DNA from 3 places in the Psychromonas saccharinae genome. Region 1 is predicted to be linked to each of the others. Evidence: predicted binding sites of a transcription regulator. Region 1 holds the regulator's gene; each other region holds the start of a gene.
The links. Region 1 encodes LexA, which represses DNA repair genes until DNA is damaged. Its sites were predicted from a motif close to TACTGTATNNNNATACAGTA; they were not measured.
Positions count from the first base shown of each region.

Region 2: dinB (DNA polymerase IV) is a predicted target of LexA. The motif match lies at 2,929-2,948, and genes of this name have one in related genera.
Region 3: ACR30L_RS10570 (YebG family protein) is a predicted target of LexA. The motif match lies at 5,660-5,679, and genes of this name have one in related genera.

Region 1 is NZ_CP195153.1:4,439,355-4,449,923, forward strand. Features, by position in the region: gene metH (methionine synthase) at 1-1,066, opposite strand, end outside; gene metA (homoserine O-succinyltransferase MetA) at 1,832-2,749, opposite strand; gene ACR30L_RS19860 (GNAT family N-acetyltransferase) at 2,876-3,361, shown strand; gene dinF (MATE family efflux transporter DinF) at 3,347-4,696, opposite strand; gene ACR30L_RS19870 (sensor domain-containing diguanylate cyclase) at 4,804-6,042, opposite strand; gene lexA (transcriptional repressor LexA) at 6,273-6,902, opposite strand; gene ACR30L_RS19880 (type II secretion system protein N) at 7,020-7,772, opposite strand; gene gspM (type II secretion system protein GspM) at 7,799-8,281, opposite strand; gene gspL (type II secretion system protein GspL) at 8,281-9,477, opposite strand; gene gspK (type II secretion system minor pseudopilin GspK) at 9,566-10,516, opposite strand; gene gspJ (type II secretion system minor pseudopilin GspJ) at 10,519-10,569, opposite strand, start outside.
Region 2 is NZ_CP195153.1:2,887,301-2,897,869, forward strand. Features, by position in the region: gene ACR30L_RS12770 (MarC family protein) at 1-265, shown strand, start outside; gene ACR30L_RS12775 (DUF2780 domain-containing protein) at 310-969, opposite strand; gene ACR30L_RS12780 (SDR family NAD(P)-dependent oxidoreductase) at 1,053-1,820, opposite strand; gene dinB (DNA polymerase IV) at 1,821-2,912, opposite strand; gene ACR30L_RS12790 (tetratricopeptide repeat protein) at 3,196-3,654, opposite strand; gene mrcB (penicillin-binding protein 1B) at 3,668-5,935, opposite strand; gene ACR30L_RS12800 (class II glutamine amidotransferase) at 6,267-7,034, opposite strand; gene lpcA (D-sedoheptulose 7-phosphate isomerase) at 7,058-7,633, opposite strand; gene pepB (aminopeptidase PepB) at 7,821-9,113, opposite strand; gene iscX (Fe-S cluster assembly protein IscX) at 9,182-9,376, opposite strand; gene fdx (ISC system 2Fe-2S type ferredoxin) at 9,418-9,753, opposite strand; gene hscA (Fe-S protein assembly chaperone HscA) at 9,775-10,569, opposite strand, start outside.
Region 3 is NZ_CP195153.1:2,383,606-2,394,174, forward strand. Features, by position in the region: gene ACR30L_RS10540 (ABC transporter permease subunit) at 1-209, opposite strand, end outside; gene ACR30L_RS10545 (PLP-dependent aminotransferase family protein) at 551-1,726, opposite strand; gene rplT (50S ribosomal protein L20) at 1,947-2,303, opposite strand; gene rpmI (50S ribosomal protein L35) at 2,320-2,517, opposite strand; gene infC (translation initiation factor IF-3) at 2,615-3,172, opposite strand; gene thrS (threonine--tRNA ligase) at 3,178-5,085, opposite strand; gene ACR30L_RS10570 (YebG family protein) at 5,310-5,573, opposite strand; gene ACR30L_RS10575 (paraquat-inducible protein A) at 5,761-6,354, shown strand; gene ACR30L_RS10580 (paraquat-inducible protein A) at 6,347-6,976, shown strand; gene ACR30L_RS10585 (MlaD family protein) at 6,969-9,632, shown strand; gene ACR30L_RS10590 (hypothetical protein) at 9,743-9,958, opposite strand; gene ACR30L_RS10595 (REP-associated tyrosine transposase) at 10,123-10,404, opposite strand.

The DNA of each region.
Region 1 (10,569 bases):
ATTCTTTCTTAATAGTAAGTGCTTCCAAACCACTTAAGCGACAAGCAATTTCGATCTCTGGTAATTCACGTGGCTTTATATTAGCAACGACATCGGCCATCGCTTTAATATGTTCCGGTGTTGTACCACAACAACCGCCCACCATATTAACGAAGCCACTTTCCGCCCACTCTTTAATATGAGTCGCCATTTCATCGGCTTCGAGGTCGTATTCACCAAAAGCATTAGGCAATCCCGCATTGGGATGAACAGACACAAAGGTTTCTGATATACGGGACATTTCTTGTACATACTGGCGCAATTCATCAGGCCCGAGTGCACAGTTAAGACCAAATGAAATGGGTTCAACATGACGTAATGAATTATAAAAAGCTTCCGTTGTTTGTCCAGAAAGCGTCCGTCCAGAAGCATCGGTAATCGTACCAGAAATCATAACTGGTAATTTATAACCTAGCTCCTCAAACACACCACTTACTGCAAAGGCAGCAGCTTTCGCATTTAGGGTATCGAAAATGGTTTCGATTAAAATAAGATCACAACCACCTTCAATCAAAGCATGGGTTGATTCGGTATAAGCCACGACCAATTCATCAAAGCTAACGTTACGAAAAGCGGGATCATTCACATCAGGTGAAATAGAACATGTACGGTTAGTTGGCCCTAACACACCCGCCACAAAACGAGGTCTATCTGGTGTTTCAGCCGTTTTCTGATCCGCTGCTAAACGTGCTAAACGTGCGCCCTCTCGATTAATTTCAGCCGATAACGATTCCATTTCGTAATCTGCCATGGCAATAGTTGTTGCATTAAAGGTATTCGTTTCGAGAATATCAGCACCGGCATCTAGATATTCTTTGTGAATACTTAAGATAGTGTCAGGTTGCGTTAGTACCAATAAATCATTATTGCCTTTCACATCACAGGGCCAATCAGTAAAACGTTCCCCTCGGAAGTCCTGTTCTTCAAATTTATAGCTTTGGATCATGGTACCCATTGCACCATCGATAAGAAGAATGTGCTTTTCTAATTGTGCTTTTATAAGCGCACTACGATCACGACCTGACATATATTTCCCTGATACTAAATAATGAACAATGCAAACAACGGATGCACAATTTCGAACCGCAGATATTAACATAAAAGCGCGATGGGTTAGCGTACCAATATAATTTGTTACTTGAAATATTCTATTAACAATAGTGAAAAAATTGAAAGATAGGTTTTTTAGAGGAAAATGTTGCGGTAAAAAAGAGGATTAAAACGGAAACATAAAAAAACGAGCCATCGTTCATAGCTCGTTTTCAATTAAAAAGAACATTGTCATGTCACCATATTAAACAAACATTTTTTATTAATGACTAATTTCAATCATAAAACACTAAGAATTCATCGTATACAAAAATGCGTTTACGCTATGATCAACTCCCTAGCTATAGAAAAGTGGTGAATAACGTGCCAATTTGGCGTTGAGTTGTTTTAAAACAAACTCCTAAAATGTATTACCACTTTTACAAAACTGAGATAAAGTATAAATAATTATTCCCTCCCTAATATAATAAAAAACGATAATTGGTTTTCTTTCAGTCCCAAAACTTATCCGTTCTATTCTATTTGCCGCTAGGCTGATTTGTTACCTAAAGTAACAATAAATTAATTAGAAATAGCCTAATAAGAATAACAATGAAATAATCGCCATCTTTTTATACTGCCTTTAATACACTAATAAATACAAACACTTAAAGTACTTTGTATTACACTAATTCCCTTTAGTGAATTCAGTATAGCAACTAAAAACAGGATTTTTTTCTACCTTTATCACACTTTGACTTAGTTATTTTAAATCCGATAAATCATAAGGTGTTACTTGATAAACACAGTAATTTAACCAATTACTGTAGAGCAAGTTCCCATGGCTTCGCCACGTTGCATGAGGAGCTTGTTTCACATCGTCATTGGGATAATAATTGATAGGTAGCGCAGGGTTAAGACCTTCGCTTAAATCTCGTAAATATTCATTATGTAAGGTTTCTGCATTGTATTCAGGATGACCACTTACAAACACTTGGCGACAATCGGGACTGGCCGCAAAATACAAACCAGCATCGGGTGCATCGGCAAAAATAGTCAAATCGGTATTTTCTAAAATAGTTTCAGAATCAAATTCAGCAAAGCGTGATAAAGGGGCCCAAAAATGATCATCAAAACCACGTACTAAGGGGTGATGGTGATGATGAGTCGTATGTTTATAAATACCCGACAATTTAGTCTCACGGGTTTCCTTTTCAAGATCATATAAATATTTAAATGCAGCCTGTGCAGCCCAACATAAAAAGAGTGTTGAGGTGACATTGTGTTTAGACCATTCCACTATCTCAGTAAATTTATCCCAATAATAAACCTCTTCAAAAGGAATTGTGCCTAGGGGCGCACCTGTAATAATAAAGCCATCCCATTTTTTATCTTTTACACGTTCAAAATCACCATAAAACTTATCAAGGTGATCCTTTGGTGTGTTTTTTGATGCACGCGCGTCTACACGTAGTAATTCGACGTCAACCTGAAGTGGTGTATTAGAGAGTAATCGCATCAACTGTGTTTCGGTCTCAATTTTCTTCGGCATTAAATTTAAAATAAGTACTTTTAACGGACGAATATCTTGAAGACTCGCACGAGATTCAGACATGGTAAAGATGTTTTCTGACTTTAAAATACTTGCAGCGGGAAGACCATCAGGGATACGAATTGGCATTACAATGCTCCATAAAAGTTTTAGACATCTAGAAGTCTAACTGAATTTTAATAAGACAACAAAACATTTATAAAATGATATGCTCTGATGTTCCAACGAATCAACACCGCCACAAAAGGATTTACTATGTTTGACATTATTCAAGCGGATTTAACGCGTCCAGAACATGCACAGGCTTACCTTTCTCTGATGTCTCACTATGCAACGGATCCAATGGGAGGCTCTGAAGACCTCTCTGACTTTACTAAGCAAAATCTTGTAGAGGCACTTTTACAACGTTCCGATGTATTTATTGTGTTGGCATTTAAAGATAATAAACCTGCGGGACTGTTAACGGCTATTGAAGGTTTTTCCACTTTCGCTTGTCAGCCATTACTCAATGTACACGATGTCGTTGTCTATAAGGACTTTCGAAGTCAAGGGATCACTACTTTGCTATTTTCAAAAATTGAAGAGATTGCCAAGCAGCGAAACTGCTGCAAAATCACCTTAGAAGTATTAGCAGGCAATGAGATCGCCAAAAAAGCCTATACTAAACAAGGATTTTCTGGCTATCAACTTAACCCTACATACGGTGATGCATTGTTTTGGACTAAATCATTGCATAATTAACTGCTTATTTTTATCTAGCCTGCTATAAATCCAAAATAAACTCATACCACGTGCCAACATAAAGGCATTCATTGCCAACCATAGGCCATGATTGCCTTGCTCTTCCGCCAAAAACCAGGTGGGAAAATAAACAATACATAGAGAAAAAATCATGCTATTACGCATATTTGTAGCCCGTGTCATGCCGATAAAAACACCATCAAACACATAGCCTAGCATCGAAGTTAATGGAATTAATATTAACCAAGGTAAATAACGATAGGCCTGTTCTTGAACACTCACAATCGAGGTTATTTGGTTGATAATACTTTCACCAAAACAATAAAACAGTAACACTTGCACCACACTAAATAACAATGACCAAAAGATAATAACTTTAATTGCCTCTTTTAGTTTATCTAAACGACGACTACCAATACTTTTCCCGACCAAAGCCTCAGCTGCATATGCCAGACCATCCATTGAAAAAGAGATAAGCGATAAAAATTGCATTAATACCGCATTTGCAGATACAACATCATCACCTAATTTAACACCTTGTAATGTCATAAATGTAAACGCAATTTGCAAGCATAAAGTGCGAAGGAAGATATCACGATTCAACGCAATAAAATACTTGAGCGAAACCCAATTTAATACTGATTTCAACAATACTTGTAACTGCGTTTTATGCCAATCAGGACGAACCATCTTAACAACAAAACTAATACCAACAGCAAGCGCAACGTAATCTGAAATTAATGAAGACCATGCTACTCCCGCTACTCCCCAATGAAAAACAACGACAAATAAAACACTTAAAATAATATTAACGAGATTAGTAATAATCAGCAAAAACATCGGCGCTTTCGCATTTTGCATCCCTAAAAGCCAGCCAAGTAACACCATATTCATCAAAGCCGCTGGCGCACTCCAGATGCGAATAACGAAATACTCACGCGCATAAAACAACACCTGTTCACTACCATCGACAAAATGAAAGGCAATTCGAGCAATAGGCGTTTGCAGCAATAGAATAGCGGAAGCTAACATAACAGCAATAAACATTGATTGAGCTAATAAATGCAGACTTTTTTGGCGATTATTCGCTCCATAGGCCTGCGCAACTAAGCCGGTTGTCGACATACGCAAGAAAATTAATATCCAGAAAAGTAAAGTCACAACCATCGAACCGATGGCGACACCAGCTAGATAATAAGATTCAGGGAGATGACCTATCACAGCAGTATCAACCAAACCAAGTAGTGGAACGCTGATATTAGAAAGCATCATCGGCAAGGCGATGGCAAAGATTTTTTTATGAATAGAACGAGTAAAAAAGTTGGATTTTGTCATTAGAGTAGACATCTTTATTGGCTATCGAGAAAGAAAAACAAATAGTAACATCTAATGTGCTGCAGAAATATACTCAACGCATTGATCACGTCAGCAGGTAAGCCATGCTAGTTATAAAGGCTATTTACTTTATTTTTGCCACTCCCTTTACTCAAATAAAGTAATGTATCGGCTTCTTTTATTAATTCACTCGCCGTTCGACATTGATTATCTAACGAGAAGCTAACGCCAATACTCACGGTGACAATAAACTCACTTTGCTGCCAAGAAAAGCGATGATTATGCAATCGCATTCTAATTTTTTCGGCAATGCTCGTTACCCCCTCAAAAGAGGTGTTTGGTAGAAAAACAATAAATTCTTCACCTCCCCAACGTCCTGCAACTCCATTTTCAGCAACGATATCCAATAAGATACTCGCAAAATACGCAATAACATGATCACCTTGTTGATGCCCATAATTATCATTTACTTGTTTAAAATCATCAATATCAATTAATAAACAGCCAATTGGCTTGGTTTCTCTATATTGCACTTCTAACCAATCATAAATAGCAGAACGATTAAACAGGTTCGTTAATTGATCGTGGGTTGCCTTATACAGCAACTCTTTCTCTAGCAACATTTTCTCGGTTATATCTTCTAAAATTCCCTGAACTGCTGGTAATCCATCCCAATAAATCACATTGTCAGTAATTTTAAACCATCGTTTTTCACCGTCATAACACAAACACTCTGCAATGATATTTTCACTTTCAAGTTTAACGCCTGCAATAAGCGCTTCATTACGTTGTATTGCATGATCTCTACATCCAACAGGCAGTCTGTCTAAAATACTTTGCTGAGATAATACAAATTCAGGCGATGTAGCCCTCATGACATTTGACCACGATTGATTAACTAAAATAGGAACAAAATTTCTATGTAGAACAATAGCCTGCGTAGAATTTAGAATTAAGTTTCTGTAATTCTGATAATTTTCTTGAAGTTGACTTTTCATCTCAACTAGCGGCGTTAAATCGATAACGGTAGTTTGTATTGCAGGACTATTTTCCCATTCGATAACATGAACAATAGAAAAAACAGTAAATTCGCGTCCATGACGATCAATATTTTGAAAAGTCTGTCCACGCGAAGACATTTTACCAGAAATAAAATCATCACAGTTTTGAATAGCTTGAGCATGAAATTTAGGGCTAATCAGATCAAGAAAAGAATCAATACTAGCAAGTAACTCTTCAGAAGAGCTATAACCGTAAATCCGCGCATAGTTATCATCAACCGACATGACTTTCATATCTTGTATGATAATAACGCCGTATGTAGAATCGATACTTATTTCAGGCATATCCATGATAATCTAAAAAAGCACTCCCATTGCTTAATAATTATAATCAAGTGTATACCAATATTATGTTTATCGAACAACTATTTAACGTTCAAAGCGAGATATTTAACTATTGATAGATTGTTGGATAATGAATGCAACGTATTGATTGCAATAACAAGCCACTATTATTGCAAAATAAACGAGTCATTAACATTCATTTTAAGATGAGGTAAAAACAAAGATCACTATTACATCCAATCAGTATTACGGATCACACCAACTGCAATGCCTTCAATATCAAATGACTGGTACTCTAAATCGACTTTAATAGGCGAAAATTTACTATTTTCAGCCTTCAGAGTGACGTTACTGCCTTCGCGGTAAAAACGCTTAACGGTAACATCATCTTCAACACGAGCGACAACAACTTGACCATTATTAATATCTTGCGTTTTATGCACGGCAAGTAAATCTCCATCCATAATTCCAATATCTTTCATACTTTCACCCTGCACACGTAACAAGAAATCGGCATTAGGGTGAAATAAAGAAGGATCGACGTTGTAATGAGACTCAACGTGTTCCTGAGCGAGGATGGGTTCTCCAGCTGCAACTTTACCAATCAACGGCAAGCCTTCTTCAGCTTCTTGAGTCGGTTTTTTGAATTTATCTAATACCCGAATACCACGAGATGTACCAGATACAACCTCAATAGCACCTTTGCGTGCTAATGCTTTAAGGTGTTCTTCAGCAGCATTCGCACTTCTAAAACCAAGAATTTTTGCTAATTCAACACGTGTTGGTGGGCGGCCTGTTTTTTCAATACAGTCTTGAATAACATCCAACACTTCACTTTGACGTTTAGTTAATTCTTTCATAACTCCCCCTATATAGGCTGTAATTACAAACAGTGTATATCCACACACTAATTTATACTAGCTACAATGGGCGTTTTTATTAAAAAAGAGACAATAAAAGAAAATTTTACGCTTCTACTACAACTTTCCATTAAAATTAAGCACAGTCTCGCCATTTTTATTTTTAGCACCAACCCAAGAGAAAACCTCTTTAATATTTGAATTAAGCTGCTCACCGGGTTTTAATAACCCTTGAAGTTGATATAAACCATTTTCTTTTAATAGGAATTTACCCGTTGTGGTTAGTTCTTCTGATTTTTGCTCTATATCTCCGACTAATTGACCCGCATCACAACTTAAATCAATATGCGCCGATTTAAGATCAACTTCTCCAAGTTCGCTATTTACGTTAGCATTATTCCAAACCGCAAACCCATCAACTTCATCACAATAGGGATCACCCTGGGATGCGTATTTTATAACAAGGGAGAGATCGCCAGTAATCTCAGCAGGTACAGTAATATTGGCGTAGGACATCAACTCTGCTGCACTCATATCTACGACAACATTTTCTGCGGACCACCCCGAAAAACCGTATAGCACCGCGCCTTTACCAGACATGGCCTGAACACCATTATGAAAATCGATATCAAATTTTAATTTTAAACCTAGTAATGCCAACCAATCGAATTCCCATTTTACTGCTTGTAATTGAAATTCGTTATTGTAATTAATATGGTTTGCTTGGCCATCCCATAAAGTCCCCGACACTGCTCCAATAGTGACACCACTGTTTTGAGGAATAAAACGCACCACCTGTTGTACAGGTAAAGTAATCAACAATGACCCTAGATACAGTACAACCAATAGTAAAATAATCTTTATCTTCATGCGGATATTATCTCTTTAATTTTTTATTAGTTAGCCAACACTAAACGATTAACTTTTACATGTCCGAGCGGATCTATTTTTGAAAAATCCGTCGATACAACTGAAATGAAATTTTGATTACTCAAATTCGTTAACCACAATATAAATTGATCAAATTCAATATCGGTAATAACAACCTCGACTTGATCCGTTTTACTTTCTATACGGGAAAAATTAATCCCGAATTGTTTCGCACTTCGGCTAATAATTTGTTGTAAAGTTAATGGTTGCAAGCCGACTCGACTACTACCTGCACCTGCTTGCACTAATAGCCCCGCCTTTTCTTCTACCCAAGCTAAGGTTTGCTCACTACTTGCTAATCGTTTTTCACTGGCTTCAATTTGGGTTGAGAGAGGCTTCCATACTCCCCAATAAATAATGGCTAAAAATAAAAAAGCAGCACTAAGTATGGATAATTGACGCTCTCTTTCAGTAATGCTGTCCCACCAGCTTTTAAATTGCTCAATCATTATTTCATCCTTATAGTCAGTAAACCGCTGACTTGGCCGTTGCTATTGCTCAGTGCGCCTTGTTCAACTTCAAATTGCGCAGCTAATGCTTCATTAAACTTCTCAAATGATTGAAAATTATCAGCATTAGCAGAAATTCGCATTTCTCTATTTTTATCATCAAATTTTATATTACTAACCTGTAATTTAGGGCTATTAGCAAAAGCGGGAACCAAATCATTAAGCATTCGTAAAAAATTGGAATCAGCATTGCCATCCAGACCAACAAGCATTGATTGGATCTTTTTCTTAATGCGCACATACCGCAAGCTGCTTTGCTCTGGAAATGCCTGCTTATAAACAGATTCAACACGGGCTTTTACTTGCTCCGTTTGTGCTTCAATTCGCGCATTCTTCAACGATAAATTAACCAACACTAAAACAAACAATCCAACACATAAAATCGCAGGGAGTCGCCATTTTTCAAGCAGGTTATTTCTCTCTTTATAGGGCTTAAACGGCCCTGTTAATAAATTTACTTTATTATTCTTAACTCCCTTGGATAACAACTCAATCGGAAGCAATGGTGATAATTCAGTCCAATGGCCAACTTGGCAATCTGTTGCCGCGCTAAAGCTTTCAATATAAACAGGTTCTTCATCTGTTATTTTACTGGATAGAATTAACGCCAACATATCCTGTTCACAACTCCAAGCAATATCTTGGCTCTCTCTAATAATCCATTGACTACCTAATTGCACTGCTTGCCATTTACCATCCTCACCAACAGGCAATGTCAATCCTTCTGGGATAAACTGTCGACAAGTGATCTCTGCGTCTTCTAACCAACTAAGCCACATGGTTATTTTCTTTTTTTCACAAATAGCAACATGCAGAAGATCAGTTTGCTTAGCAATAACATTAAAGTGTAGGAGCTCGACATCTGAGGCTAAATCATCTTCCACGAGATAAGGTAATGCTTGTTGCATTTGTCGATTAAAACTTCCTTTAATTGGTATTTCGCGGATTGGCACATCGACACAAGGCACAAGACAAACAACGGTCCGATTCTGTGCTTTTTCAGTTAATAGGCTTAACTGCTCTGCATTTTCCAATTCACCCGAAGCGATAATTTCATCTTCATTATCGGACCAAATTAGCCAGTGATTTTTTTGCGAAGCTTTGCTTGCTAAGCGGATTATTAATCGTTCATTCACAAACAACCTCCCTGAAACCCATTATACTCATCAATATTTCCACTTATTTTACCAACATATCTAAGCCGCTATATCAAATACAAGACGACTACACTCCACCAGACTGGTAGCGAATAACACTGGCTTTTTCTGATTCTATATAAAACAAAAACTTAAATACTTGAATGCGATCTTCAAATTCTGCAATACCATCAAATTCAAAAAATTCACTCGTCACTGCAAGTTGACTTTTAACAGCACTTTCAACCGTTATATCATCAAATAAGCTGCTATCTAAAAATTCATCCACATCACTCCAGCCACTAGTCGGCCTTTCTTCTAATAATGCAGTAAAATCATCCACGGTTAAATCTTCATCATTAAAGATTGCATACAAGATCTCCGCTTGATCTACTTTAATGGTATTAACATTAATAGCTTGTTCTATTGATGGAACAGCGCATAAATAAGGTTTTATCTGTTCATATACGTCTTTCGTTACTCCCTGAACAGCACGCAATTCCGTGAGATCAGTCATACTCGCATTAGCTGTTAAATGAGGCACTTTCAAGCCCTCATAGTAACTATCCTCTGCTCCCTGAGAACTATCGCTTTCGTCATCATCATCGACCCAATCCAGCGTAGATTGTGCAACAGTTTCCGCACTGTAATCTTCAATATCAAGTGTATTTAATAACGTTTCAAATTGTGCTTCCGATGTTTCATCGATAACGGCATTAACATTAAAACAGCTTCGTAAATCTTTTATTTCACCCGCAATATGTCCATTATCAAGCGGAAAGATCATATCCGGCGTGGCCCAAATTTGATCCAAACTGACTACATCACTATCGGCAAAATCTTCATCAAGTACCATGCGCCCTAACTCTGCAGCTGCTTGTCCGTACCAATATACCTTCTGCGAGAAAGTAATACCTTCGGTCCGTTTTAAACTCAATGTTAAACGCCCTGTCATCGTCGCAGCAACGGTAACCATAATAGCTAAGATCATTAATACGGTTACCAATGCAAAGCCTTTTTGTGGCTTACGATTTAGCATGGCTAACTCCCAGAGTCCGCAGAAATAATAAATACACGACGAATTTCTGAATA
Region 2 (10,569 bases), 1.6 Mb from region 1:
TATCCCTCTCTTGGCAGGCCCTGGTACATTAACATTATCAATATTATTGTTTTCACATACGGACAATACGGCTGGTACTATATCGGTTTATTTAGCTATTCTTAGCACATTAATGTTAACGCTCGTATTAATGCTGTTAGCTAAATACCTGAAAAAAGTAATTGGTAAAACCGGAGACGAGATTTTAAAACGATTCCTAGGTGTGATACTTGCTGCGCTTGCTATTCAATTTATTTATGATGGCATTGTTAATATTGGGACATAAAAAAAGGCACCGAATAAAGTGCCCTTTTACTTTAACTTGTTCTATTAAAGAATAGAACTTAAGCCTTTTTGTAGCAGAGAACTAGCAGTACTATTATCACTGCTTGTAAAGTAACTAGTTGCAATACTTGCAAACTGAGAAATCATATCAGAACTTAACCCTAGTGCTTCAAATTGCTTGGTTAACGTTGCAATGGTATTAATTGATGATGCAGCACCACCCGCACTAGCCAATAAGTCAGTCACACCACTTGTGCTATCGCTAGATGTTAAAGAAGGTGCAGCTGCTAATAATGTACTCATATTAGGTACACTATCACTTAAAGAGCTGAAATCATCAGTCGATAATGAACCCTGAGCGACTTGCATCAACGATCCTAATCCACCTGTTGCTTGTGTATCCGTCACACCTAATTGAGATGTTAAAGCTGACAATAAGCTACTTGAAGTAGAGCCTGAAGTTGCAGAAGCAACGGCTGCAGTTGTTGTTGCAGTAGTCGCCGTTGATTTAACAGCATCCACAGCAGAAGTCATCTGAGATTTTGCTGCATCAGTAACAGTTTCAACTTGTGCTTCAGTCGTTGTTTTGACTTCTGCAGCTGTTGTCGTTTCTTCATCACTACCAAATAATGAGTCTAAAAAACCTGCATTTGCAACACTTGTTGCTGATACTAATACGGCTGCTGCCAATAGTTTCATTTTCATAATAATTCCTATTTCAATTTATTGTTTAACGGCGGAATAATAACAGTAAAATGTGATTTACACACTATTTCTTAATATTCTACCTATTTTTGAATGAAATAAGCAAGCTTTCGTGCTATGGAGCTTGGTAAAAATTTTGCCCCTAACACACTCATTTTATTAACAAAACCAGGAATAACGATCGCCTTATGTTGATTGGCTAAGGCATATTTAACAACCGCATGTTTATCCATCACAAAATGTTTAAATAATGGGGATTTTGGCATATTAGCCTGCTCAAAAAACTCCGTATCCGTCGGACCAGGACAAAGTGTACTGACTTTAATGCCTTGTTTTTTCAGCTCTTCATAAAGTGCTTCAGAAAAAGAAAGCACAAAAGCTTTGCTGGCATAATAAACACTCAAATTAGGCCCTGCCACAAATGCAGCAATGGACGCCACATTAATAATAAAACTACCATCATGTTTCGCTAATAATGGAATTGCAAGGTGTGATAAAGAAACCAAACTACTAATATTGACCCGTAGCATATCCATCTGGCGCGATAATGCGATGTCTGAAAATTGCCCACGCTGACCAAAGCCGGCATTATTAATAACCCCATTTAACGGCAATCCTTGGCTGTTTATATAATCCATTATTTGTTGTCCGCTGGATGCATCGTTTAAGTCAACGCACAGGCAAAACACACGGACATTCGCATGCTTTTTGATTATATCGCGCTGAATATATTGCAACCTTTCTAAACGACGTGCAACTAGCAAAAGAGAATTCCCCTGCGCCGCTAATTGAAAAGCAAATTCTTCGCCTAGACCTGAGCTTGCTCCCGTAATAAGTATGAGCTTTTCCATTTAATAAAAACCTTTTTCGATAAAACTTAATTGTACTGCAGTTTGCTCATGCTTAATTTTATTTTCGAGTCCCACTGACACACCAATTAATCGAATATGTTTACCTTGATGTTGTTGCAATAGATGATGCAATAAAATAGAAAGAAGTGAAAGCGATACCCTTGTTGATTTTCGCTCCGTGGTTTTTTGAGTAAAATCTGAAAATTTCAATTTAACACCAACCCGTATAATCGACTTTTGATCTAATACTTTTACTAACCGTCTTTCCAATTCATTAAATAAGCCAGTCAACTTTTCAAGGCATTGTATTTCACTATGCAAATTCTGCCCAAAGGTATGCTCAACAGCTAATGACTTTCTTTCTCGATTTGGTTCCACACAGCGATTATCAATCCCCTGACTAAAGGCAATCAATCGCGCGCCCTGCTTACCAAATTCGGACAATAATAAGGTAGGTTGATATTGTTGAATATCTAAACAGGTAAATAACCCTCGTTGCGCTAACTTTTCCTGGGTAACTTTCCCGACACCGGGAATCTTTTTTAGGGGTAAGGTTTTAATAAACGCATCGACCTGCTCTGGCACAATCACACATTGACCATTAGGCTTATTTTCATCGGACGCAATTTTGGCAAGAAATTTACAGGGAGCAATACCTGCCGAGGCGGTTAAAGCGAGTTCTTCAAAAATAACTCGCCGAATATCCTGCGCAATATAAGTAGCCGAGCCTTTAAACAACGTACAATCGGTAACATCTAAATAGGCTTCATCAAGGGATAACGGTTCAACTAAATCCGTATAACGAAAAAAAATTTCTCGAATTTTCTTCGAGATTTCAACATAAACGGGCATTCGGCCCGCGACTAGAACTAGGTCTGGGCATAATTGTTTGGCTTGAAAGGTCGGCATAGCGGAATGTAAACCGTATTCACGGGCAATATAGTTACAGGTAGACAGTACCCCTCGATGCTCACTTTTTCCACCAATGGCAAGTGGCACATGACACAGTGCAGGATTATCTCGCATTTCGACCGACGCAAAGAACGAGTCCATGTCGATATGGATTATTTTACGTTGTTTTACCGCTGCCAGATCAGACAAATTAATCACCTGTTTATATAGACAGTCTTTATTTTCTGTTATTTTGCAAATGATGTCTAGTCATGAAGAGGATTGAAGTGATATTCATTAAGAAGGCTACGTATAAAAATCAATTATAATAAGGCTAACATGCTGTATTATATTGAAATTTCATTTAACAAACAGATAGTTATATTTATAAAACAGTCTTTATTTCTGATGGAGATCTTATTAGTGTTTAACTTTATAAGTAAAAATTAAAAGCAATCTAACAATAAGATTGCTTTTTTATACATTATTTTGTTGATATTTTTTGTAACAATGCATTTGCTTGCTTAGATAATACTTCATCAGCACCTAAGCTAATTGATTTTTCAGCCAATGAACTTGCCTGTGGGTATTGTCCCTGTTGATAACGTAATTCTGCTAAACGAAAGTAACTTTCAGGATAACGAGGTGCAATACGAATCGCACGTTCTAACGAACCTTCTGCGCCCAGCTGATCTCCACTTTTAAGTTGCTGCTGAGCACGATCTAACAAGGAGTGCACCACAATATTTGCTTGCACAGCTTTATCTACCGGTGCTTCTTTCATACCTTCAGAGGGATCTTTTATGTCCTTTGGCTGCGTAATCAAATCCTTGACTTCAGGCGTTTGCTTATTACCTGATTTAGACCCCGTTGGTGAAATAGTTGTACATGCCACCAAAAAATACGGGACACAAAATAGCGTTACCTTTTTTAATGTATTCATTATCTTCTCTCATTTATTCCAATAACTCATGGAACCAATTTAAAACTTTATCAACACCATGTAGACATTTTATTTCCTGCAAAGGTTCTGAACCCTGTGCAAATGGTAAAGGGATCGCATTACTACAGGTATCTTGACTTCCAACACCACTCTCACCATCTACCCAGCTTATGGTGATATTCTTAGGCGGGATATTTTGTAAGGGTAATTGTGAACGTTGTTTAAAAATATCAGCCCAAACGCGTAATGCACCACTAGATCCGGTCAATCCACTCGACTCATTATCATCTCGTCCCATCCAAACAACGGCTTGTAAATCACCAGAAAAGCCCGCAAACCAGCTATCGCGTAAATTATTGCTCGTCCCCGTCTTGCCTGCAACCGCAAAGTTGGGAATCAACCATTGCAATGCTTTTCCTGTTCCTTCATGTGTAACAGCTTGTAGAGCATAACGTAAAAGATAAATTGTCGCTGCATCAAATCGTTTTTCAATTGCCAATGGGTAATGTTTTAATTGTTTGCCACTCGGGTCAATCACCGCACTTATTGCTTGTAATGGCGTATAAAAACCATCTGCAGATAAGGTTTGATACATTTGTGCAACTTCAAGTGGGCTCATTCCTACTGCACCTAACGTAATCGCAGGTAATTCAGGAATATTTTCAGTAACACCTAATCGATGGATAGTATTTACAACATTGTCTAATCCAATTTGATTACCTAGTCGTGCCGTTGCTTGATTATAAGAATGCGCTAATGCACGATAAAGCATAACTTGACCATGATCTTTACGATCATAATTTTTAGGAGACCAAACATCACCGTTAGGTAATTTTTGCTGGTAACTATCGTCATTTAATAACGTCGCAAGTGTAAATTGCTGCGATTTTTCTAATGCGGATAAATAAACGGCGGGTTTAATTAAAGAACCAACCTGTCTGCGAGAATCAATCGCACGATTAAATCCAGCGTAACGTGCATCGGCTCCACCCACAATAGCCAGTACCGCCCCAGTATTTGGACGAGTGATAACGGCAGCACCTTGAAGTGGGACCGTTGTTTTACCGGAGGTATGTTTTTTAATCGCTGCGGTTAAACTTTCTTCTGCAGTTGATTGAACAAGTGGATCGAAATGCGTAAAAATAGAAAGACCGTCTGAGCTCAAGGATTCTGCGTCATAATCACGTTGTAACTGACGACGAACTAAATCTAAATAAGCAGGGTAACGTTTACCGCCACTTACAGAATGTTCCCCCACCGTTAAGGGTTGTGCTTTTGCTAGCATTGCCTGATTTTCATCTAAACTTTTCTCACGAACCGCAATATCAAGCACTAAATTACGACGCAATAAAACACGTTCAGGATTTCGCCAAGGATTGTAATAGCTTGCACCGCGCACTAAAGCAACTAAGAGCGCTTGTTGTGAGATGGATAAATCTGCGAGAGGTTTATTAAAGTAGTATTGACTCGCTAACCCAAATCCATGAATAGCACGAGGGCCATCCTGTCCTAAATAAACTTCGTTAATATAGCTTTCTAGTATCTCTTGCTTAGTAAAATGTACTTCTAATAACACCGCCATAACTGCCTCCTGTGCCTTTCGCCACAGGGTACGTTCAGAACTCAAATAATAATTTTTAATTAATTGCTGGGTCAACGTAGAAGCACCTTGAACAATCCCGCCTTGCTTAATATTCGCAATTGCAGCACGCGCAATACCACGAAATGAAATACCGTAATGCTGATAGAAGTTATTATCTTCAACGGCAACTAGCATATCTTGTAGTGTCTGAGGAACTTCGGATAATTGGACCAGTAAACGATCTTCATTATGCGAAGGATAAATTCCGCCAATGACAACTGGCTCTAGGCGTATTAAAAAAGCACTATCGTCACTACTTAAATCACTAACTGTTCCTTTATTAAAGGTCAGTTTAATTTTTCGAGCAGGTTCAATCTCATCACTAAATTGAAATTCTGGGGTGTAGACCGTCACCGAATTACCAATTACCGCAGCCTGTTTAGGTTGAGAGACCTGTTTAACAAATTGATATCCCAATAATTGTAATTCCGTTTTTAAATCATCCTGAGATAATACAGCGCCTTGATATAATTCAAGAGGACGCGCATAAACAGTTGAAGGTATAGACCATTTTTTATCCGTAAACGTATGGCGAATAACATTATCTAAATAAAGTGTGGCTGCAATCCCTAACACAACCAATAACAACAGCACTTTTATCCATAACTTCCCAATCCATTTACCAATAAAATTAAACACTATTTTCTCCAACTCATTAATAATACCAATCGTAATAATTAGCTGATCTATTTTGCTGGTTAAAATAGTTTATTTCTTTGTTGAAAGTTTCGTTAAGGGAAAAACCATTAAAGAATTAATGTCTTTATATTAATTCTCACGTTAGAGGATTCACTTGTTAATCTCTCGGTAGTGGCAACTTTCGCCTCAAACTAAACCATTTTCCAGCTCAAAATTTAGATCACATATTTAATACAATTGGTATAATTTAGCCACCTACAGACGGTAAATGACTCAACATATAAATGCAAAATGCCTATAACCATTTAAGTAACTGCGACATCACAAGGAATTACAGGACCCGTTCACCAAAATGAAATACACAACATTCACCTTCATGCATTTTGTTCCACTGTTCATTTTTAGTAAGGGGTCGGGTGGCAATCACGGTAACCACATCGGTATCGGAGGTTTCTTTTTTAAAATCGACGGTCATATCTTCATCAATAAGTTGCGCCTCTCCAAAGGGAGCACGTCGCGTTAACCAATGGAGATTATTGGTGCAGTAACACACAAGATATTCGCCATCTGTTAGTAACATATTAAAAACGCCCATTTCACGCAGTGTATCAGCGTAACCGGCGATTTCCTTAAACATGCCAATAATATCTGTTGGTTCCGTCTTATGATTTTGATAAAGCTTATCAATAATCCAACAAAAAGCGCGCTCACTGTCTGTTTGGCCAATTGGATGAGCTCTTCCCATGGGTAAACGTTCATAGCCAGTTAATTGACCATTATGAGCATACGTCCAATTTTTTCCCCATAATTCTCTGGTAAAAGGATGGGTATTTTCTAAGCTGACATCGCCTCTATTGGCTTGGCGAATATGACTAATAACAGACTTACTTTTAATTGGATAGTTTTTTACTAGTTCAGCGACCTTGGAATGGCAACTCGGTTCAGGATCTTTAAAATCACGACAACCCTTTCCTTCATAGAAAGTAATTCCCCAACCATCTTTATGCGGCCCTGTATCACCACCACGTTTAACTAATTCACTGAAACTAAAACAAATATCAGTCGGGACATTGGCACTCATGCCAAGCAATTCACACATTTTTACAATAACCTTTAAAGGAATTAAGCCATTTTCTGTTCAATCAAGTAAATCAAAATATGTATAATTTTTATATGTACTTCTTGAATACGATCTGCAAAACCAAAATGCGGTACTCGAATTTCCACATCCGCTAATCCCGCCATTTTACCACCGTCTTTACCGGTTAAAGCAATCACCGAAATACCTTTTGATTTTGCAGTGTTTATTGCTTCCAAAATATTCGCCGAATTACCGCTTGTTGACAGGCAAAACAGTACATCACCAGCACGCCCAACGCCTTCTAAGTAACGGGAGAATACAAAATTATAGCCATAATCATTACTCACGCAGGATAAATGGCTTGGATCAGAAATAGCAATGGCAGGATAGGCAGGACGATGTTCTCTGTATCGGCCCGTCAGTTCTTCAGCAAAATGCATTGCATCACAATGAGATCCGCCATTCCCACAAGCAAGTACTTTACCTTCTTGCTTAAAGGACGCAGCAAGTAAATCGGCAGCATCTTCGATATGTTGTAAATTCTCAGGATCGGCAATAAATGCCTTAAGCACTTTTTCAGCTTCTAATAATTCATCTTTAATTATTGCTAAATTCATCATATTTATACCTATTATTCTTCAATATGCACCATGTAAATAGTCTCTTTATCATTAACATTTACATTCATCTCACGCTCAAATGCGTCTATCTTACACGCTTAATCAAACGACGATAGCCTATAACACTCAAGCGTGTTAACAACATCAATAAAACACTCGCTTCGACTAGCACGATTGATCAATATTAATTCAATAGAATATGACTGATAGTGCGTACACCGTGCCCTTTTGCACCCGTTGCCCACAATCCATTACCGTTTGGTTGGTAGCTACCTGATAAATCAAAATGCAGCCAATTCGTTTCTGGTTTTTGAATAAATTTAGCTAAGAATGCTGCAGCTGTCGATGCGCCTGCCATTCCTTCTCCACTATGAATATTCGCGATATCGGCAAAGGAAGAACCAATTTGATCAAGGTGGAAATCAGCAAAAGGCAAACGCCATAACATTTCGTTAACTTGCTTCGCAGATTGCTCTGCTTGTAAAGAAAATGAATTATCCATACTCAGTAGCGCATTGTACTCACGACCAACGGCAGCTTTTGCGGCACCCGTCAATGTTGCAGCATCGATAATAAACTTAGGCGAACTTTCCTGTGCAGCAATAAGACCATCTGCTAATACTAATCGTCCCTCGGCATCGCTATTCAAAACTTCAACCGTTACGCCATTTTTATAGGTGATAACATCCCCTAGTTTCAGGGCATTACCACTGATCAAGTTATCAGCACAGCAGAGATATAATTTAACCCGTTTATTAAGACCATTAGAAATTGCCAATGCCAACGCGCCAGCTAGCGTCGCGGCTCCGCCCATATCACTTTTCATCGTCGCCATTGAACTACTTGGTTTTAAACTATAACCACCAGAATCAAAAGTGATCCCTTTTCCGACTAATGCATAATCGACAGGGGCTTCGTCGTCACCGGTTGGATTATAATCAATAATCAGCATACAGGGTGGTCTTCCACTACCTTTACCTACGTGATAAATCCCTTGGAAATTGTAACGAAGTAGCGCCTCGCCCGAACGAATTTTATAATGGACATCGGCTTGTTCAGGTTTTACATCTTGAATTAATGTAAATGCATCTTCACAAAGCTTTTCTGGAGACAATGCATCTGGTCCGAGATTAATCATTTCTCGCACCCATTCTATAATGCGTTTTTGCTCTTTTAAGCCTTTCAATTCAGCATCATTAATTTCAGAAAAATCAATATCGGCGCCATTTTTTGCATTATAAAATCCCTGCGAAAATGCCCAACATAATTCACTATTCCATTCATCCCCTTGCAATTTCACTTGTGTAATCGCCATTGAATCTAACTTACGCGCCGCTTGTTGAACTTGGCGAAATTGCGAAGTTTTTTTACCTAAGTGAATAACAGCTTGGCCTTCTAAAAAGCTCAATAGTGCATTTTTACCCCAAGCTTCAGAAGCAGGGTCAAAGCTTAAGGAAACGGTAAAAGGATTACTCATAGTTATACCTATTATTTTTATAGAAACAAAAACGCAAGCCGAAGCTTGCGTTTAGCATTATGGTTTACTCACATTTCAGAGATCCAGCATTGCTGTACCGCATCTAATTTGCGTCCACTACAATGAATAGGATCGTCATCAAAACCATCCAACCACGCATTTTTTCGATCTAAATGAGTCAAATTAAAAGGCGTTGGATCTTGTTGAAAATATTTACCTAATAAAACTAAAGTAAAGTCAAGAATGTTTAATAATGTAAACATGGCATATTCTCTATATTTAGCTTTATTCTCAATTGATAAGTTTAATTCTCAGACACAATATTAACGGTGTATTTAGGAATTTCAACGACTAAATCTTGATCGGCAACACAAGCCTGACAACCTAAACGTGATTCGGGTTCAAGCCCCCATGCTTTATCTAGCATATCATCTTCTAATTCGTCACTTTCTTCAAGTGAATCAAAGCCTTCTCGAACGACTACATGACAAGTTGTACATGCACATGATTTCTCACAAGCATGCTCAATGTCAATATTATTTTTCAATGCAACGTCTAAAATACTTTCTCCTGGTTTAGCATCAACCACTAAACCATCGGGACACAGCTCTTCATTGGGTAAAAATATTATTTTTGGCATAACTGACACACCTTTCTATTGTTAAATTTCATCGACCGAATGCCCCGTTAGTGCTTGTTTAATTGATTCATCCATTCGTAATGATGCGTAGTTAGCCGTTAAGTTATCAAAGGATTTTAATGCGGCTTTAATCGCCTCTACATCGTTTTGTTCACTAATTTGCAGGAGTGTATCAATATTTTCATTAATATTCTTATATTCAGTAACTGAAAGTAATGCTTTACCATCTTTATTTAAAGCTGCAATGACGTTTTCAACCACGCGTTTAACTTCAACTTTCTGTTCTATCAACATGCGTGCTTCGATATCCTGTTGTGCAAATATTGCCGAGTCTGACAGCATTTCCATTACCTGATTATCACTTAACCCATAGGAAGGCTTAACCTCAATTTGAGCCTGTACACCCGATGACTTTTCCATTGCACTCACACTCAAGAGGCCATCGGCATCAACCTGAAAAGTAACACGAATATGTGCAGCCCCAGCGGCCATTGGTGGAATATCGGTTAAGACAAATTTAGCCAGTGAGCGACAATCCGATACTAACTCTCGCTCTCCCTGCAACACATGAATCAGCATTGCTGTTTGCCCATCTTTAAAGGTGGTAAACTCCTGAGCTCGTGCAACTGGAATAGTCGTATTACGAGGAATCACTTTTTCAACCAATTCGCCCATGGTTTCTAATCCTAAGGATAACGGTAAAACATCGAGTAATAACATCTCTGAATCGGGTTTATTGCCGACAAGAATGTCAGCCTGAATCGCAGCGCCAATTGCGACGACTTTGTCAGGATCAATACGAGTCAATAATTCTCG
Region 3 (10,569 bases), 2.1 Mb from region 1:
TGACTGGAATTTTGATGAGTAAACTCTTCCTTTAACTCAATTGATACCGGTGCAAAAATTGGCATCACTACATATAAAAGATAGCCAAATATAAGCAACAAAGTAACGAGTACTAAGGACCCACCACTCGTAATACCATATTTGACTAATTTATCTTTAATAACACGCTTTTTATTTGCTGCAAGCGTATTCGCGATTTCACGATCCATTTACCATCTCCAACATAATTAATGAAGAGAGTATAAATTCGTTATATGACAGAAATATTACAGTTAACCGTAATACTGTAATAAAGCAGGAAATATTCAGGATGGAAATATAAAAAAACTAAAAATGTAGCGGGACACACCAATCACATGGAATATGTCAGTTAAATAATTACAGGATAAGTGATTTAGTGCATAACGAAAGTTGATTTAATTGGTTGTACCCTTGATGTCACAAATACTCTGTCAGTCGCAATTTAGGATGAAAAAGTTTGAGATAGGTTAAAGATACATAGCGCATGCTGACATGCGCCCTTTGTAAACAGCACTAAGAAATACAACGATTATAATAAATCGTGTAAAACTTTACCTAAACGTTGAATACCTTCTTTAATAACATCAGGATCAACACTTGAAAAATTCAGTCTTAGCGTATTTAAATCACGTTTGTTAATATAAAAAGGGTCGCCTGGTACAAATGCGACTTTTTGTTCAATTGCCTTATCGAATACCGTCATCGCAGACAGTTTTTCAGGTAAGGTCACCCACAAAAACATCCCACCTTCTGGATTTAAATAAGTCACTTCCTTTGGAAAATATTGCTTAATCGCATCTTCCATAACTTGTTTTTGCTTACCATAAACCGATACAATTTTTTTAATGTGTTTTTGTAAATCATTATCGATTAAAAAACGATGCAATATACGCTGACAGAAATAATTAGAATGTAAATCTCCAGCCTGCTTTGCAATTACTAATTTATCCATTAATGGCTTAGGTGCAACAATCCACCCCAAACGAAAACCTGGGACAACGGTTTTCGAAAAAGATCCCAATAAAATAGTTTGCTCAGGCAATAGCGTTTTAAATGAAATTTTATTTTCGCCTGCAAAACGTAAATCACCATAAGGATTATCTTCAATCAAAAATGTTTTTGTTTTAGATAAACACTTCGCCACTGCTCGGCGATTTTCATTACTGTATGAAATACCTGCAGGATTTTGAAAATTAGGCACTGTGTACATTAACTTCGATGAGCTCGACGTAACAATTTCTTCTAATTGATTTATATCAACGCCATCCTGATGAACCGTAACCGGATTAAACTGTGCGGCATAAACTTCAAAAGATTGAATTGCTCCAAGATAACCAGGTTCTTCGATAATAACTTGGTCACCCTCATTAATTAACACTTTACCGAGTAAGTCTAAGCCTTGTTGGGAACCGTTGGTAATTAGAATATCATCAACATGAATGTCCAAACCTTTGTTTTTGTAATCCGCAACAATAAGCTCTCGAAGTGGCAAGTAACCTTCTGTACTGCTGTATTGGAGAATATCTTTACCTGAATCATTAAAAAGATCGTTGGTTGCTTTTTGTAATGCTTCAACAGGAAAAAGATCTCTATTAGGTAATCCACCAGCAAATGAAATTATCGAAGGATCAACTGCGACCTTTAAAATTTCACGAATAAATGAAGGGGAAACACTTGAAATACGATTTGAAAAAAGCTCGTTCATGCCACTGTCCGTATAATAGTCGAGAATAATTTGGTCGATATTATAGCAACGAGCAGTGTCTAATTAATACTAAAATTACAGCATGTACAATATTTAAAAAATGTTTGGATAAAAATAGGTCGTTGAAAATCGAGGCGAGTAACTATTACAAATAAAAAGGTAAAAAAAAGGAGACAAATTGTCTCCTTCGAAAAATCTAATTACTAATCAGGTAAATTGATTAAGCAAGTGCTTTTTTAGCTACTTCAACTAAATGAGCAAATGTTGCTTTATCAAATACTGCGATATCAGCAAGGATCTTACGATCGATTTCAACAGAAGCCTTTTTAAGACCATTGATGAAACGGCTGTAAGATAAACCGTTAATACGAGCTGCAGCGTTAATACGCGCAATCCATAGTTGACGGAATACACGTTTACGTTGACGACGGTCACGGTAAGCGTATTGACCTGCTTTAGTTACTGCTTGAACCGCTACGCGATAAACACGTGAACGAGCTCCGTAATAACCTTTAGCTTGTTTTAAGACTTTCTTATGACGTGCACGCGCTTGTACACCACGTTTTACTCTTGGCATTTTATTTAATCCTTACTTAAGCGAATGGTAACATTCTGTTAATACTAGGTACGTCTACTTTTGCTACCATGCTTTGTGCACGTAGGTGGCGTTTACGTTTAGTAGATTTTTTAGTAAGGATGTGACGTAAGTGTGATTGCTTACGCTTAAAACCACCAGAAGCAGTCTTTTTAAAGCGCTTTGCAGCACCTTTGTTAGATTTCATTTTAGGCATTGCGAACTCCGCATTGTTCTAAGTTAAATTAAACCAGTAAGGCGAGTATACGAACTGCAACTAGAAAACTAATTGCAGTAAACTACTTCTTTATGCCTTAACTAGCACGTTTAGGGCCTAACACCATCACCATTTGACGGCCTTCCATTTTAGGGAAAGACTCGACAACGGATATCTCTGCTAAATCCGCTTTAATACGGTTTAGTAGATCTAGTCCTAATGATTGGTGTGCCATTTCACGACCACGATAACGCAGTGTTACTTTAGCTTTGTTACCCTCTGTAAGAAAACGAGTCAGGTTGCGTAGTTTTACCTGATAATCGCCTTCGTCAGTTCCAGGACGGAATTTTATTTCCTTCAGCTGAACCTGAACTTGCTTTTTCCGTTGTTCTTTAACGGATTTGCTCTTTTCATACAAGAATTTGCCATAATTCATGATGCGACAAACCGGCGGCTCGGCATTCGGGCTGATCTCAACTAAATCAAGATTTGCATCGAAAGCCATATTTTTAGCTTCTTCTAATGAAACAACACCAAGTGGTTTGCCTTCCGAGTCTGATAGACGAACGTCATTACCAGTTATCTCTTCATTCAAACGATGTTTATTGCCCTGTTGTGGGGCTTTTCTTGCACCTTTTATAACAAATTCCTCCAAAAAAATTAACGACGAGCGATGATTTCTTCTTGAACATGTGCAACAAAGTCATCAATGTTGAACTTGCCTAAATCATCACCTTTACGTGTTCTTACTGCGACTTCATTTGCTTCGACTTCTTTGTCTCCAACAACGAGTAGGTATGGAACACGTTTCAATGTATGTTCGCGGATTTTAAAGCCTATCTTCTCATTTCTCAAGTCCGAAATTGCTCTAATACCTGCTTTTTTCAATTTATTTACGATTTCTACTGCAAAATCAGCTTGTTTGTCCGTAATGTTCATCACAACAACCTGTTGAGGTGACAACCACGTTGGAAAAATACCGGCATACTCTTCAGTTAAAATACCGATGAAACGTTCAAGTGAACCTAAAATTGCACGGTGAATCATAACTGGCGTGTGTCGTTCATTATCTTCGCCAACAAAAGTAGCGTCTAAACGACCCGGCATTGAATAATCGAGTTGTATAGTACCACACTGCCAAGCACGGCCCAAACAATCATATAAAGTAAATTCAATTTTAGGACCATAAAAAGCACCCTCACCCGGTAAATATTCAAATTTAATGTCATTTGCGGTTAACGCATCGGCTAATGCTTTCTCAGATTTATCCCAAGTTGCATCATCACCAACACGTTGCTCTGGACGAGTTGACAATTTGACCGCTACATCTTCAAAACCAAATGTTTTGTAACATTCAAAAAGAATACGGATACACGTTGATACTTCTTCAAGGATCTGATCTTCAGAACAGAAAATATGCGCATCATCTTGAGTAAAGCTACGCACACGCATTAAACCGTGTAAAGAGCCTGAAGGTTCATTACGATGACAAGCACCAAACTCAGCCATACGTAATGGAAGTTCACGGTATGATTTTAATCCTTGATTGAAAATTTGAATATGGCCAGGACAGTTCATTGGCTTAATCGCATAATCATGGCTTTCAGAATGCGTACAAAACATATTATCCTTGTACTTATCCCAATGCCCTGATTTTTCCCAAAGCTTACGATCTAAAATCTGCGGCGCTTTCACTTCTGCATAGTCATACTTTTTAAGTAGTCCACGCATATAATTTTCTAATTCTCTGTAAATAATCCAACCGTTATCATGCCAAAACACCATACCCGGTGCTTCTTCCTGCATATGATAAAGATCAAGTTGTTTACCAATCTTACGGTGGTCACGTTTTGCCGCTTCTTCAAGACGTTTTAAATAGGCATTAAGTTGTTTTTTATCCGCCCATGCTGTGCCATATATACGCTGTAACATCTTATTGTCTGAATTACCGCGCCAATATGCACCCGCTACTTTCATTAATTTAAAGTATTGGCTAAATTTCATCATTGGTACGTGTGGGCCACGACACATATCAACATATTCTTCATGATGATATAAACCAGGACGGTCATTTGCATCGATGCCTTCAAGAATTTCTAATTTGTATTCTTCACCGCGCGCTTTAAATACTGCTTTCGCTTCTTCAACCGATACTTTTTCTTTAACCACTTTATAATTAGTTTTCACTAATTCTTTCATGCGTTTTTCGATTTTAGCCAGTTCTTCATCGTTGATCGCCACATCGACGTCAATGTCATAATAAAAACCGTTGTCAATCGTTGGCCCAATAGCCATTTTCGCTTGAGGATAAAGTTGTTTAACCGCGTGACCTAATAAATGCGCACATGAATGACGTAAAATTTCTAAACCTTCATCATCTTTTGCCGTAATAATAGAAACATTAGCGTCTTTATCAATCGGGTCGCAGGCGTCGACTAATTTTCCATCCACGCGCCCAGCAATACATGCTTTGGCAAGACCGGGACCGATATCAGCAGCGATTTCCATAATAGAAGTAGTATTTTCGAATTGACGAGTGTTACCGTCGGGAAGAGTTATAATTGGCATGCTGTTTTCCTCACAGTGATGCTTCCAACCAAAAAGCATATGTATTTTAGTAATTTAAAAACGAGGCAGCATTTTAGATCAATAATAAGCACATGAAAAGCAGGAATTTACAAGCAGCGGTTAGTATTTAGCTGTTTGATTAAAAAAAGTTTCGAGTCGCGCGCTTCTAGCTTAGAAAACACTGAACTTCGCAGCTCGACACTCGTAGCTAGTAGCGACTTTATTTACTCTGTTTCTTCAACCACATCAACGGGAATGAAATCATTACCTTTAAATAGACTTTGAACAACCTCTTTATTACTCGCCAAATATAAACCGAGTTCTTCTAATTGGTTATCATCGAGGGTGACTGAACTCGCCCCTAGAAAAGCCGCTAGCTGATCGGCACAATCTAACATTTTATCGTATGCGTCTGCTTCTTTTTTACTTGTAAAGGTCATCTTCTCAATACCTTTTCTTTCTACAATATATTTTATAATTACTGCCACGGCGGCCTCTTTAACCTATTCTGATAGTAAATACCAATTTCACTAAGTCGTGAATTTAATTAATGAATTTGCTACAATTGAACAACTCATGTCTTTATATACAGTACAATAAATACGGTAAAAATGCAACTTTTCCAAAAAATTGCTGTATTGTATTTATTAACACTTAAAGATATGAATTATTCCAATGAAAAAAATTATTTGTCTACATTGTGATATGGTGTCCTTAGTACCTGAAATACCAAAAGGTTATGTCGCTAAATGCACGCGATGCAATCACACAATTGAAAAGCATAATAACGCTAATCCCGCGATTATTTTAGCTTTATCAATCACGGCATTAGCCCTTTTAATCCCAGCTTTTTATTTCCCCCTAATATCGATTCATTTACTGGGAATAACTGAACAAACAAATTTATTGCAAGGGGCTTTTTTAATGATAAACCAAGCCCCGATGGTCGCCTTCATTGTTTTATTTTGTGCCGTTATCGCGCCATCATTAATGTTAGGCTGCATCGCATTGAGTAGTGCGTGTTTAACATTCAATTACTACCCTTCGTACTTACCTAAAATATTAAAAATAACAGCAATATTAATGAACTGGTCAATGCTTGAAGTCTATATGGTCAGTTTAATGGTATCGATGTTTAAACTAAATAATGATGCCGTTTTATTTTTTGATATTGGACTCTATTTTTTCATCGCATTATTAGTCATTAATCTACTAATCATTAGTCGATACAGTAATCATGGTTATTGGGAGCGATATATTAATGGTTGATCAACTTAAAGTCGGTACCGGTGCATTACAACAAGGACTGCAAGTATGTAAAACCTGCGGTAATTATAGTCGTCAAAGCGAGCACCCAAGTTTGTGTCCGTATTGTGGAAATCCGATTACTCCACGCACGATTCACAGTCTTCAAAAAACCTTGGCATTATTAATAACAGCCATGATTTTTATTGTCCCAGCTAATATTTATCCAATTACATATTTACTACGAAATAATGACGTCTTACCCGATACGATTTACAGTGGTATTTTAACATTAATTGATAATGGATTACCGATGGTTGCTTTGATTGTCTTTATTGCCTCTATCTTAGTGCCCATCTTAAAAATAATAGGGTTAATATTAATAACACTATCAATACAATTGCATTGGAATTTGTCTGCCAAATTACGCCTAAGGGCTTTTTACCTTATTGAATTAATTGGTAAATGGTCTATTTTAGATCTCTTTGTAATATCCATCATGGTCGCCGTATTTAATAAAGGCCAACTTCTTTCTGTATATCCAGGTATTGCAGCAACATCATTTACCATCGTTGTGTTATGTACTCTTTTTGCTGCAAATAGTTTCGACACACGTCTAATTTGGGATGCCTCTAACGATGAATAATCAAACAACTCCACTACAGGCTAATATTGAGAAGCGCCATGTCATATCATCAATCTGGCTATTACCCTTAATCGCCCTATTATTGGGTGGCTGGGTTTTATTCCAACATTTAACACATGCGAATACTGAAATAAAAATTCATTTCGATAATGCCGACAGTATTATTACCGATAAAACAAAAATCAGATATAAAGGCGTTATCGTCGGCACTGTTAAAAAAATTGAATTAAATGCAACGGAAGGCGTAAATATTATTGCCGATATTGAAGCCCATGCTGCATTTATGTTACGAGAAAACACGCAATTTTGGTTAGTCTCGCCTAAAGCCACGTTAACATCTATTACAGGATTAGATACCGTATTCTCGGGCAGCTATATAAATTTACAACCAGGAGATGGTGCAGAAACAGACACCTTTGATGCATTGTTAGATCAACCTATTAATATTCCAGACAATGCATTACTCATTAACCTACAAAGTGAATCCGCTGGTTCCATTAATGTCGGCACACCTATCTTCTTTAAAAAAATAAAAGTTGGCGAAGTTGCACAGGTTAAACTTTCCGATACAAGCCAGTATGTCGATATAAAAGCCTTTATCGAAAAGAAATTCGGTCACCTAATCAAACAACATAGTAAATTTTGGAATATTAGTGGACTACAAGCAAATATTTCTCGCGCTGGTCTCAACTTACAGGTGGACAGTCTTAGCTCATTAATTGCAGGTGGTATCACCTTTAGCTCTCCCGTAGACAGTCCTGAAAAGAAAACAGGACAAATATTCAAATTATTCAAAGATATTGAAAAAACAGAAACGGGCTTTGCCATTGAATTAACCCTTAATAACATTGGTAATTTACCTAAAAATGCGGGTATTTTATTTAAAGGACACGGCATCGGTCATTTAGCTGATATCAAATATGATTCCAACAAAAAATCCTTTATTGCTAAAGCGATTATTAACCCACAATTTAGTGGCATGATCACTGAAAATGCACAATTTTGGATAGAAAGAACTAAAATCTCTTTTTCTAAAATTAGCAATTTAAGTAATATTATCAGTGGAAATTACATTGCCTTTTTACCTGCTGAAAACGTGATAAATGAACAACAAGCTTCTCATTTTATCGTGCAAGACTCACTGCCACCAACATCACCGCCAACCATTATCAAATTACAAACAGATAATGCCACCGGGATAACAAACGGTGCGCCGATTAGTTATCAAGGTTTAAAAATCGGTGAAGTGCAACAATTAGATTTTTCGGATAACGGCCAATATATTGATGTATTAGTCAATATTGATCATCAATACCAATACTTAATTAATCAAAATAGTCACTTTTATTTATTAAGCGGTATTAATATCGATGCGACGGTAAGTCGTATAAACATTCAAACCGCTCCCATCGATAGACTCGTATCAGGTGGAATCGGACTATATAACGCAACGCCCGTCACTAAAACGGATCAACCGAGCTCGGCTTTAAATAAAACATTCCGTATATATCCTTCCAAACAAATGGCCAAAATAGGAAAAAATAGCTTTAGTAAACCATTAACAATTACCCTTCTAAGTAAAGAATTGCCTTCAATCTACGAAGGGTCACCGGTTTATTATCATAAATTTACCATCGGAGAAATTTCAGCATTTAGTATCGATAATTCAGGGTTAATTAAAACTGAAATAGAAATTAAAAGTGAATACAAACATTTGATCAAAGACGATAGTGTATTCTGGAATATTAGCGGTCTTAAAGTTGATGCGGGGTTGTCAGGTATTAAACTACAAGCTGAATCCCTTCTCACCATCGCAACCGGCGGCATTGCTGTGGATACGGGTACAGTAGGAGTTGAAAATAAGTATTCTAATGGAGCCTATAAACTGTTTGATAATTACCAGCAAGCGACCCAAAAAACACAAAATATTAATATCGTTTTTGATCAAGCATATGATTTACAGGTTGGTAGTAAATTACGAATGAAAGGGATTGTTATCGGTGAAGTCTCATCATTGTCTTTGAATAACAACAAAGACGTTGTCGCAACCGCCTCGATACAACCTGAATACACACAAGAAATTGCCCATAGCAACAGTCAATTTTGGATTGTCAAAAGCGAACTTTCTTTATCAGGTGCGAAAAACTTATCAACCTTGATCAGCGGTGTATATCTTAATGTATTACCGGGTGACGGCCCCTACTCCACTCAATTCAAAGGCGAATCGCAACCACCAACCGTAAATATTGCTCAGCAAGGATTAAGTATCATCTTAACCGCTGATAATGCCGGTTCTACCGATATAGGTAGCCCGGTGTATCATCGTCAAATCCAAATCGGCGAAGTGGTTAAAAAGCGATTATCGCGGGATGCTTCGGGTGTCGAAATTTTATTAAATATTTACCCACAATACGCTCACTTAATTAGACAAAACTCCATCTTCTGGCCCGCGTCAGGCTTTAACCTTGATATCGGTATTACAGGTGCGACACTAAAAACATCATCATTATCATCATTGGTAAAAGGTGGAGTCAGTATGAGCACAGATGATTCAATACCATTGCAACCAGCAAGTTCAAATGGCGATAGCTTTAAATTACAAAAAGAACTGAAAAAGAAATGGTTAGAATGGAAGTTAGCTATCCCAAGAAAGTAAACTAAAAACCTGTACGCGCAGCCCCCCCTGCATATATTGCTAATAAGCATTTTGGGGAATAACACACCTCACCGTAGGGTGTGCTGCGCGCACCAATTACAATTAAATTTTTACTCTCCAAATTTACCGTTGATAATAACATCATTGGTTCCCCAATCACACTCATACACTCCCTCCTCAACATAACGATGAAATGTCGAATAAGGCCAATCTTTAAGGTTATCAACTAATCCATGCTTAACCAGATTATAATGAACGTAATTAAAATGCTTTTCATAATCATCATTATTTTTAATTTCATGTTCCCAAAAACGACGTTGCCACACCACCGACTCTCGTCTTTTCCGTTGAGATTGATTAAGCGTTGAATCGGTTATTAAAGATAAAGGACATTGTTGAGTAACAATCCGTAACGCCTTCAGTTAGGCATTTCGGATTCAGGACTTCAGTCCTGTGGTTTTGTTTTAGTGTTATTTAGCGTTAATTTTGACTATAAAACAACCTGCGGGACTAAAGTCCCGGTTCCTTTTATTAACGACCAACGAATACCAAAACTTGAATCATGTGGAGGTAAAGTTAAAATACAATGCAAATGATCGGGTAGCAAAACCCATGCATCAATATCAAAAGGATGAATTTTTCTCACATCGACAATAGCTTGATGTAAAGCACTTCGAATAATCTCTTCACATAAAATCTTTCGGCGTTTATATGACACGACAGTAAAAAAGAAGGTACCTCCATGTCGATTACTACGTATATAACGAGACATAGAGACTCCTTGGAATAAATAGATCGCCTTAATGATAGACACACATATTAAGGTGCGCATAGAACACCTCACCGTAGGGTGTGCTGCGCGCACCAAAAAAATTGGTAAATTTACGAAGACAAACAACAACCAAACTTCCCGAGTATCACTACAAACTGGATTTTA